Regions from separate parts of the Solibacillus sp. NPDC093137 genome, predicted to be linked through region 2. Evidence: riboswitches for the same ligand, from Rfam matches in the RefSeq annotation. Region 2 holds a riboswitch; the other holds the start of a gene.
What was found. A riboswitch is a leader RNA that binds a small molecule or an ion and turns the genes downstream of it on or off. The one in region 2 is predicted to bind FMN.
Positions count from the first base shown of each region.

Region 1 (4,218 bases), 740 kb from region 2:
CTTTTGCCGCCTCGTTACATACATAATCGTAATGTGTAGTTGATCCGCGAATGACCGTACCTAAACCGATTACTGCATCATAATTATTTGTTTCAGCCATTTTTTTTGCAACAAACGGTACTTCGAAAGCACCTGGAACCCATGCTGTATCAACGTTTGCTTCATCAACACCATGACGTTTTAAGCCGTCAATTGCACCGCTTAATAATTTATCATTAATAAATTCATTAAAGCGCCCTACGACAATTCCGATTTTTAGATCTGTTCCGACTAATTGTGCTTCAAATGTTTTTCCCATTTTAATTGCTCCTTTTTATACCAATACGGTAGTTAATTTTATATATTGAACTAAGTCTTCGATTGTAATAAATTTCAGGTTATGTTTTTGTGCAATCTTTTCGAGCTGTGGCATGCGGGCCATTGAACCATCTTCGTTCATAATTTCACAGATGACCGCAACTTCATTCGAACCGCATAGTTTCGCCAGATCAACACCTGCTTCCGTATGCCCGCGACGTTCCAACACGCCTCCCTGTTTAGCAATGAGCGGGAAAACATGGCCGGGACGATGAAAATGCTCCGGTTTTGTTGCAGGATCCAGTAATGCTAACATCGTTTTAGAACGCTCAAATGCACTTATACCTGTCGTTGAATGGATATGATCGATACTAATCGTAAAAGCTGTTTGATATGTATCGGTATTGCTTTGCACCATTGGATGAAGGGAAAGCTTTTCTGCAATTGCAGATGAAACTGGTGTACAAATTAACCCTCTTCCATAAAGCGCCATGAAATTAATATTTTCCGGTGTAGCGAATTCTCCTAACACAAGAAAATCCCCTTCATTTTCACGGTTCTCGTCATCTGACACAATAATAATCTCGCCGTTTTTCAATGCCTGAATTGCTTCTTCAATTGTATTCATTTTGTCACCACTCCTTTAAAATCCTGTACGTTGCAAAAAGTCCATTGTAATTGTACTTTCCGTTTGATTTTGTAAATGTTTTTTTACATATTTTCCGATTAGATCTGTTTCAATGTTCACAACATCTCCCGGCTTTTTAAAGCCTAATACAGTCTGTTCATACGTATGAGGGATTAAGGAAATGGTAATGAATGTGTCCGTCACATCAAAAATTGTTAAACTCGTGCCGTCCACTGTAATTGAGCCTTTCTTAATACATTCAGCAACCAAATGCTTTTCCATTGCCAAATCAATATAAACTGCATTGGCAACAGGTCTTTTCCGTTGTATTGTTGCAATTCCATCAACATGGCCCGATACGATATGTCCACCGAATCGACCATTTGCCGACATTGCCCGTTCTAGATTGACAGGCATCCCAGCAGTTAATTGCTGTAGGCTTGTTGCTTTGACGGTTTCCGGCATGACATCTGCCAAAAATACGGTCGGCGAAAATTGTTTCACTGTCAGACAGACACCGTTAACGGCAATGCTGTCCCCGAGTTGAACATCCTCTAGAATTGTGCTTGCGCGAATGGCTAGTTCCATCGCTTGTGTGGATTGGCTGACTGTTTCAACCGTTCCAAGTTCTTCAATGATTCCTGTAAACATCCTGCTCACCTCTTTTTAAGATTAAAAAAGAACCCCGATTGAATTCGGAGTTCGATGAGAGGAAAATTGAGCATCATCAAATAAGCTTCTTGAAGTAAATTTTCAAAAAACTGCTGACATTGCTTCCTTCTCCCATCCAGACTGTAACTGTCGGCTTTGGACTTGCACCAAATCCTGCACACATAAGTGGCTCACGGGCTTAGAGATAAACTCATCACCGTCGATTGGGAATTTCACCCGACCCCGAAGGAAATTATTTTTTTCAAATAAAATAAAAAAACCCGTCACAAGGTGCGACAGGAAAAGTGTATAGCAAAAAAGCACATTTAAAATCAAATTTTTAAAATGCGTTGCCATTCCTTCTCCCATCCAGACTATAACTGTCGGCTTTGGATTTGCACCAAAATCCTGCACACATAAAGTGGCTCACGGGCTTAGAGATAAACTCATCACCGTCGATTGGGAATTTCACCCGACCCCGAAGGAAATTATTTTATTTGAAAGTTATTGTAACATAAATAATTTAAAAAGCTAATAGTATTTTAGCACCTACTTACTTTTTGTTCCATCAATCCTTTTACCTCTATCCCCTCTGTTAAATTATAAAAATTTTGAAACTTTACTAAAGATAATACGTAGAAGAATATACATAATATTACATAAATTAGAAAGGAGTTATTGCAAGCTTTTTTTAAGTGTCTTTCGTTTACTTGGTTGCTTTTTTTCGTATAACTATTTCATAAAATATAGTGTCGGATAATCTTTAGTAATATAAAAAAACAAATACTTTTTTAACGGTAATGGAGGCTTTTATGGCGAATAATTCACAGTCGAATAAATATCTTATCTTTCTAGAGCTACTGTTTTATGCAGCATTACCTTATGTAATCTGGAAGTTTGGGCGAGAGCCTTTTGGTGACTATGCCGCAATGCTGCTGTCCACTGTTCCCGGGATAATTTATACGGTTTACCGCTTTGCTAAAGACCGGCAATTCAATGTGACAGGCCTGTTTATTTTAGGCTCAATGCTTATAGGTACAGCGGTCGATTTACTGTCGGGTTCAGCGGAGCAGATGATTTGGAATAACGTTTATTTAGGTCTTTTTTATACGTTGCTCTATGTAATTTTATTCATCGTAAAACAGCCTTTTTCCCTGTATATTGCAGTTGATTTTGCTTATTTGCAAGGACATGCACGAAAGGAAAGTAAAGCATTATTCTTTCAAAAAGGGATCTTCCGATGGTTTCAGCTGATCCAGGTTGTCTTCATTATTCGAGGACTGGTTATGGCAGGAATTACGGTCTTCCTGCTTCGTAAATATGGAATTGACAGTTATGGTGACATGCTTATTTATAAACGGGTAGCGAGTTGGGTGTTTTCCGGAATTTTAATGGGGATGTTCTTTTACATTAATGTTGTTGTACAAAACTATATGAACCGATTACATGAAAATAATCTGCAAAAGCGGCAGGAACCGGAAATTGTCGCAGAATAAATATTAAAAAATTTTTGAACCTTTTTCCTCTCCTGTTTGTATAGTCAGTGAATGCATCAAAAGTTGCAGCTTGTTATAAAATTTAACTAAGTAAGGAGAAATCGATATGGGGATTGGTTTTAAAATTTCGTTAATTGTGAGTGCAGTTGAAATGGTTGTATTATTTACGATTTTGATTCCGTTTTTTAGAAAACATATTATCAGGGAAGGTAAAAAAATTAATTATGCGAAAACAACCGTTTATTTACGCTGGAATATATTTGACACGATTACTCTGATTTTAGCGGTTTATACGATTATCTGTGTGCAAGTTTTGAACATTTTACTTTCATCCGGTGAAACAATTGAAAACCCTTATGTTCAGTTTTTTACGAACCAGGCACAGGCATGGGTCATTGTAATGGTTGTGTATTTGGTCATGCGCATATCGGCTACACTAAAAAGTATTAAAGCACGTTTCGGTGACGTTTATGATAGCGAACAATGAGCAGTTGATGATCGCGTTTCAAATTGGCGATTCGGAAGCGTTGGCACAACTGTACGACCAGTTGCATGAGCCGCTGTTCTGTTTTTTGTACCGTTATACAAAAGATGAGCAATTGAGTGTCGATATTGTTCACGACAGCTTTGAAGTGCTGCAATCAAAAAAATTTCAGTATGAACAGCAACGTGGTACGGTAAAGTCCTTCTTGTTTCAGATTGCCTACCGCCTTATGATCAATAAGCTGAAAAGGCGCAAACGATGGCAGACACTCCTGCCTTTTCTCATCCCTATTCAGAAAAAAACGCTGCAAACCGAAGACACACTCGTCATTCAACAAGCGATTTCCAACTTGCCGGATAAACAGCGGGCTGTAATTTTGCTTGCTTACTATGAAGATTTGCCGCAAGAAGAAATTGCCTTAATATTGGATGTTCCGATCGGTACGGTAAAATCACGGCTTCATCACGCTATTAAAGCTTTAAAGGCTGAATTAAAGGAGGATTTCCAACATGAACGAGGAATTTAAAAAGGAAAAAGAGCTATCCGGTTTGCTTGATTCCTATAAAATCGACATACCTGTGACAAAACTTGCAAAAAAGCAGTCACCATTTCAAAAGTTTATTCGCTATCTTGGTTCTCCGACGAAAGATCCATTTGAAAAA
Region 1 covers NZ_JBNNVH010000001.1:837,923-842,140, reverse strand. Annotated here, with positions in the region: gene ribH (6,7-dimethyl-8-ribityllumazine synthase) at 1-298, opposite strand, end outside; partial or broken gene ribB (3,4-dihydroxy-2-butanone-4-phosphate synthase) at 317-925, opposite strand; gene ribE (riboflavin synthase) at 941-1,576, opposite strand; FMN riboswitch at 1,697-1,831, opposite strand; FMN riboswitch at 1,930-2,066, opposite strand; gene ACQKN3_RS04375 (VC0807 family protein) at 2,389-3,072, shown strand; gene ACQKN3_RS04370 (group-specific protein) at 3,179-3,559, shown strand; gene ACQKN3_RS04365 (RNA polymerase sigma factor) at 3,567-4,082, shown strand; gene ACQKN3_RS04360 (hypothetical protein) at 4,066-4,218, shown strand, end outside.
Region 1: linked by a shared signal. The riboswitch ahead of ribE (riboflavin synthase) and the one ahead of ACQKN3_RS08120 (ECF transporter S component) in region 2 are both predicted to bind FMN.

Region 2 (4,218 bases):
AACTCCGTTATCGGTATCACATCATTAGCAATTGGTACTTCGCTTATGCACCATGTTCCAACTATTATTACTGGCGATGCATTGCTTATTACAGTTGTAGGGGGAATTATTTTAGGTATTGGTATGGGGTTAGCGCTTCGTAATGGTGGCGCTCTTGATGGGATAGACATGCTTGCAGTGTTACTATCGAGAAAATTGCCTTTCGGTACAAGTGATCTCATTTTGTTTTTAAACTTTTTCGTTTTCATCATTGTATCGTTTGTATTCGGCTTTAAAGGTGCTTTGTTATCGGCAATTGCTTATTATATCGCATCAAAAGTTATCTTGATTGTTGAAGAAGGACTTAGCGGCTCTAAAACATATAAAATCATTACAAAAGAGCCGCTTAAAATGGTCGAAACAATTCGAGATCGTTTAGGAAGAAGCGCGACTTTCAGCACAGTATACGGTGCATACTCCCATCAGGAATTTCAAGAAATTACGTGTGTAATCAACCGGATGGAAGAAAGTAAGATAAAGGGTATTATTCGAGAAATCGATCCGAATGCCTTTGTGACAGTATACGAAGTAGTCGAAGTTAAAGGTGGAAGCTTTAAAAAGCAAAATATCCACTAAAACAGAAAATGGTTGTGTAAAAGGAAATTTTCCTTTTACACAACCATTTTTTAATCCGTATTGATTTCATTCGTGCGATTCGGAATACATAATCCGATAACCGCTCCTACTAACGCCGGAACAATCCACCCTAAACCAATGGAATAGAGCGGTAGGTAATCTGCGTAAAAAGCTGAAATAGAAGACAGCACACTCACTTCAAATGCCGGCACACTTCCGATTAACGCATTGTACCCATCAATTATACTAATAAAGAATACGAGTAAAATTGACCCTGCAAATACAGTCCTTTTGTAGTGAAATAGCGGTCCTAGAAGCGCCAGTATTATTAACACTATTGCCAGAGGGTAAAGGAACATCAACACTGGAATTGCATATGTAATAATATTTGTTAATCCAAAGTTTGCAATGATAAATGAAACAACACATAATAGGACTACAAATGTTTTATAGCTGATTTTCGGAAACACTTCATGGAAAAACTCACTGCATGAAGTAATGAGCCCAATACTCGTTTTTAAACATGCAAGTACAATAATAATCGCCAACAAAATTGCTCCGTATGAGCCGAAATAATGATCGGCAACCGCAGCAAAAATTTGACCGCCATTGTCAAATGTACCAATCGCCGTTATACTCGATGCTCCCATGTAAGCAATCAGACCGTAAATCAGCATCATTAATGCCATTGCGAAAATACCTGATTTCCAAGTCGCTTTTGCAATTTCTTTCTTATCTGTAATCCCTGTTCGCTTTATCGCATGGATGACAACAATACCAAACGCAAGCGAAGCAAGTGCATCCATCGTATTATAGCCTTCTTTAAAACCTGTCATAAACGCCTCGTTAATATAAGTTCCAGCAGGCTCAACGAATTTCCCCATTGGAGAAAACAGACTAATACCGATTAGCACAAATAAAAATACTAAAAATGCCGGTGTTAAGTACTTCCCTATAATGTCCATGATCTTCGCCGGATTTAGTGAAAAATAAAAAACGATCGCGAAGAAAATAAAACTGAATACCGCAAGCCACAATGTCGCCTGTGAAGGATCGATAAACGGTTCAAATCCAACAACAAACGGTACTGTTGCTGTACGCGGAATTGCAAAAAATGGCCCAATCGTTAAGTATAAAGCCAATGCAAAAAACAATCCAAACATCGGATGTACTTTACTTGCCAAATCGCGCAATCCATTACTTCCCGACAATCCGATTGCCAGAATTCCTAAAAACGGCAAACCAATTGCCGTAACTAAAAAGCCAATTAGCGCAAACCAATAGTTTGTCCCTGCCAATTGCCCCATTTGAATCGGAAATATTAAATTTCCTGCTCCAAAAAACATCCCAAACAGCATCGTTCCGATTACTGCATAGGTTGAAAATGGTATTTTCTTGTCCATCATATTCTCTCCCAAGATGTCATTTCATGGTGTTTTAATGAAACGTCCTAATTTTCTTAACAATGTACAATATCATATCAGCCCTATAACAGAATGACAATAGTAAGAGTAAATATAAAAGGAGCGATGTCATAAAGTTAACACTTTTATGACATCGCTCCATAATTTATTATTTAATTAAGCTAAATATTGTCTGCGCTGATTTTCAATCCATACACGCATTGAACGGTAAAGCATCGTCACGACCACAAACATCATAATTCCTTTAACAATATTAAACGGTAAAATACCTAACACGATTGTTTCGTACATATTATATTCGAAGCCTAGTAAGTACGTGTACAGCGGTAAGAACGCCACGTAGTTTAATGCCGCCATTCCAAGTGACATTACAACTGTAGAAACAACTAAGCCTGTCATTAACCCTTTTGCAGAAGGGAATTTTTTATAAATATAGTAAGCTGGTAAAATGAATAATACACCTGTAGCGAAGTTAGCCATATGACCTACCGGAATTCCTTCAGGAGCCCCTGTGTAAATCCAGTCAAGCACATTTTTAACAAGTTCAACTAGGATACCTGCAACAGGTCCCATCGTAATTGCCGCAATCAATGCTGGCACATCACTGAAATCAATTTGTAAAAACACCGGGAACCATGGTAGTGGGAAGTTTAACAACATTAGCACAAATGAAACCCCACTCAGCATTGCGATTGTTACGAATGATCGTAACTTTAAACTTCTTTTTTGCATATAAATCTCTCCTCTTTGCTGATTCCATCTCGCAAGAAGAAAGGACGTATCAAATCATTCCATGAAAAAACCCTTATGCTAAACTAGAGCATAAGGGAGAAATAGGCACACTTAAATAAAGGGTCTATCTGTGCATTTGCAGCAATTCCTGTTTTTTGTATACGAAAAATATTCCGTTTACAAATAAGGAATTAGAAATAAGTACTGCAAAGCACGGCATTTTCAAAAAATGACGACCGTACCTTCACCTTCTCCCATCCAGACTATACTGTCGGCTTTGGAATTGCACCAAATCCTGCACACAAAAGTGGCTCGCGGGCTCGAAAAGTTCGACATAAATTCCTCCAAGTAAATGGTCAGAAGTTATAACTTTTATTACCGCCGGTCGGGAGTTACACCCTGCCCCGAAGATGAATCAATATGAAATTATGTAGCAATTACCTTGCTATAACTATTATTATATATAAAAAAAAGGAATTGTAAAGCCCATTGCTTACAATTCCTAGTAAAATTATTTGAATTATTGAAATTCATAATGAATACGGTTCGCCGCGATCGGCTTATCTACCGGTTTTGTGAAGTCATAACCGCCCCATTGTTCCTGTACGATATTTTCAAATTTTACCTGTTTATCAAAACTTGCTGCTGTCATTATTAATCCTTCAATCATTCGCATTCCTTGAGCTGGTTCATAATTGTCCAAGTTTAAAGGTTCTTCAAATGTAATTGTTACGATCGACTTAGCGTCTTCAACTTTTAAATATACACCCGGCAATATAACCGTTCTGTATATATCATTCGCTTCCACCGTCATATTTTTGATTGCTTCTTGCACATCTTTAAAGCTCATTCGGAAATTGGGACTTAAATATACCGCTCCATTCCGCATCTGATACATAAAATAATTATATTGAGCGTTCTCATCATTTAATAAAAACGGCTCTTTTACGTCGCCAATATGGTCAAAGTAAATTGGTTTTCCGGCCGTATTTTGTATTTCTACTTCCATATATTCATCTCTGAAAGTGTCGACAAGGGAACCGAGATAATTTGATAAGGAAGCAGTTCCCGCATCATATTGGTGATCTTCCGGCAACATATGAACAAGCCTGTTCCCTTCCTCACGCAATTCGCCCTTGTAAGGATGGTATTCATTAAAGCCTAACGACTGTTCGTCAAGCAACGGACTGAACGTGTTATAAAGTTCCAGCTTCGTCGGATTTTCTGTACCCGTTTTTTCGGCAACAATCTCATTTGGAATCAATATGCTTACAGGTACACTTTCTGCATCATCCCCTGCAAGACCAATTGCAAATAATGTGTTTTCCTCTAGCTCGCTTTCATAAACTAATGTTTGCTCCGGTTGAGCTTCCGTCGAAAAACTATTAATCATGGAGCGTTGTGTAGATGCATCTTCCTTCGCACTCATTGTCATACTTTCTTCCGA
Region 2 covers NZ_JBNNVH010000001.1:1,578,050-1,582,267, forward strand. Annotated here, with positions in the region: gene ACQKN3_RS08110 (YitT family protein) at 1-615, shown strand, start outside; gene brnQ (branched-chain amino acid transport system II carrier protein) at 666-2,018, opposite strand; gene ACQKN3_RS08120 (ECF transporter S component) at 2,196-2,771, opposite strand; FMN riboswitch at 3,014-3,187, opposite strand; gene ACQKN3_RS08125 (hypothetical protein) at 3,292-4,218, opposite strand, start outside.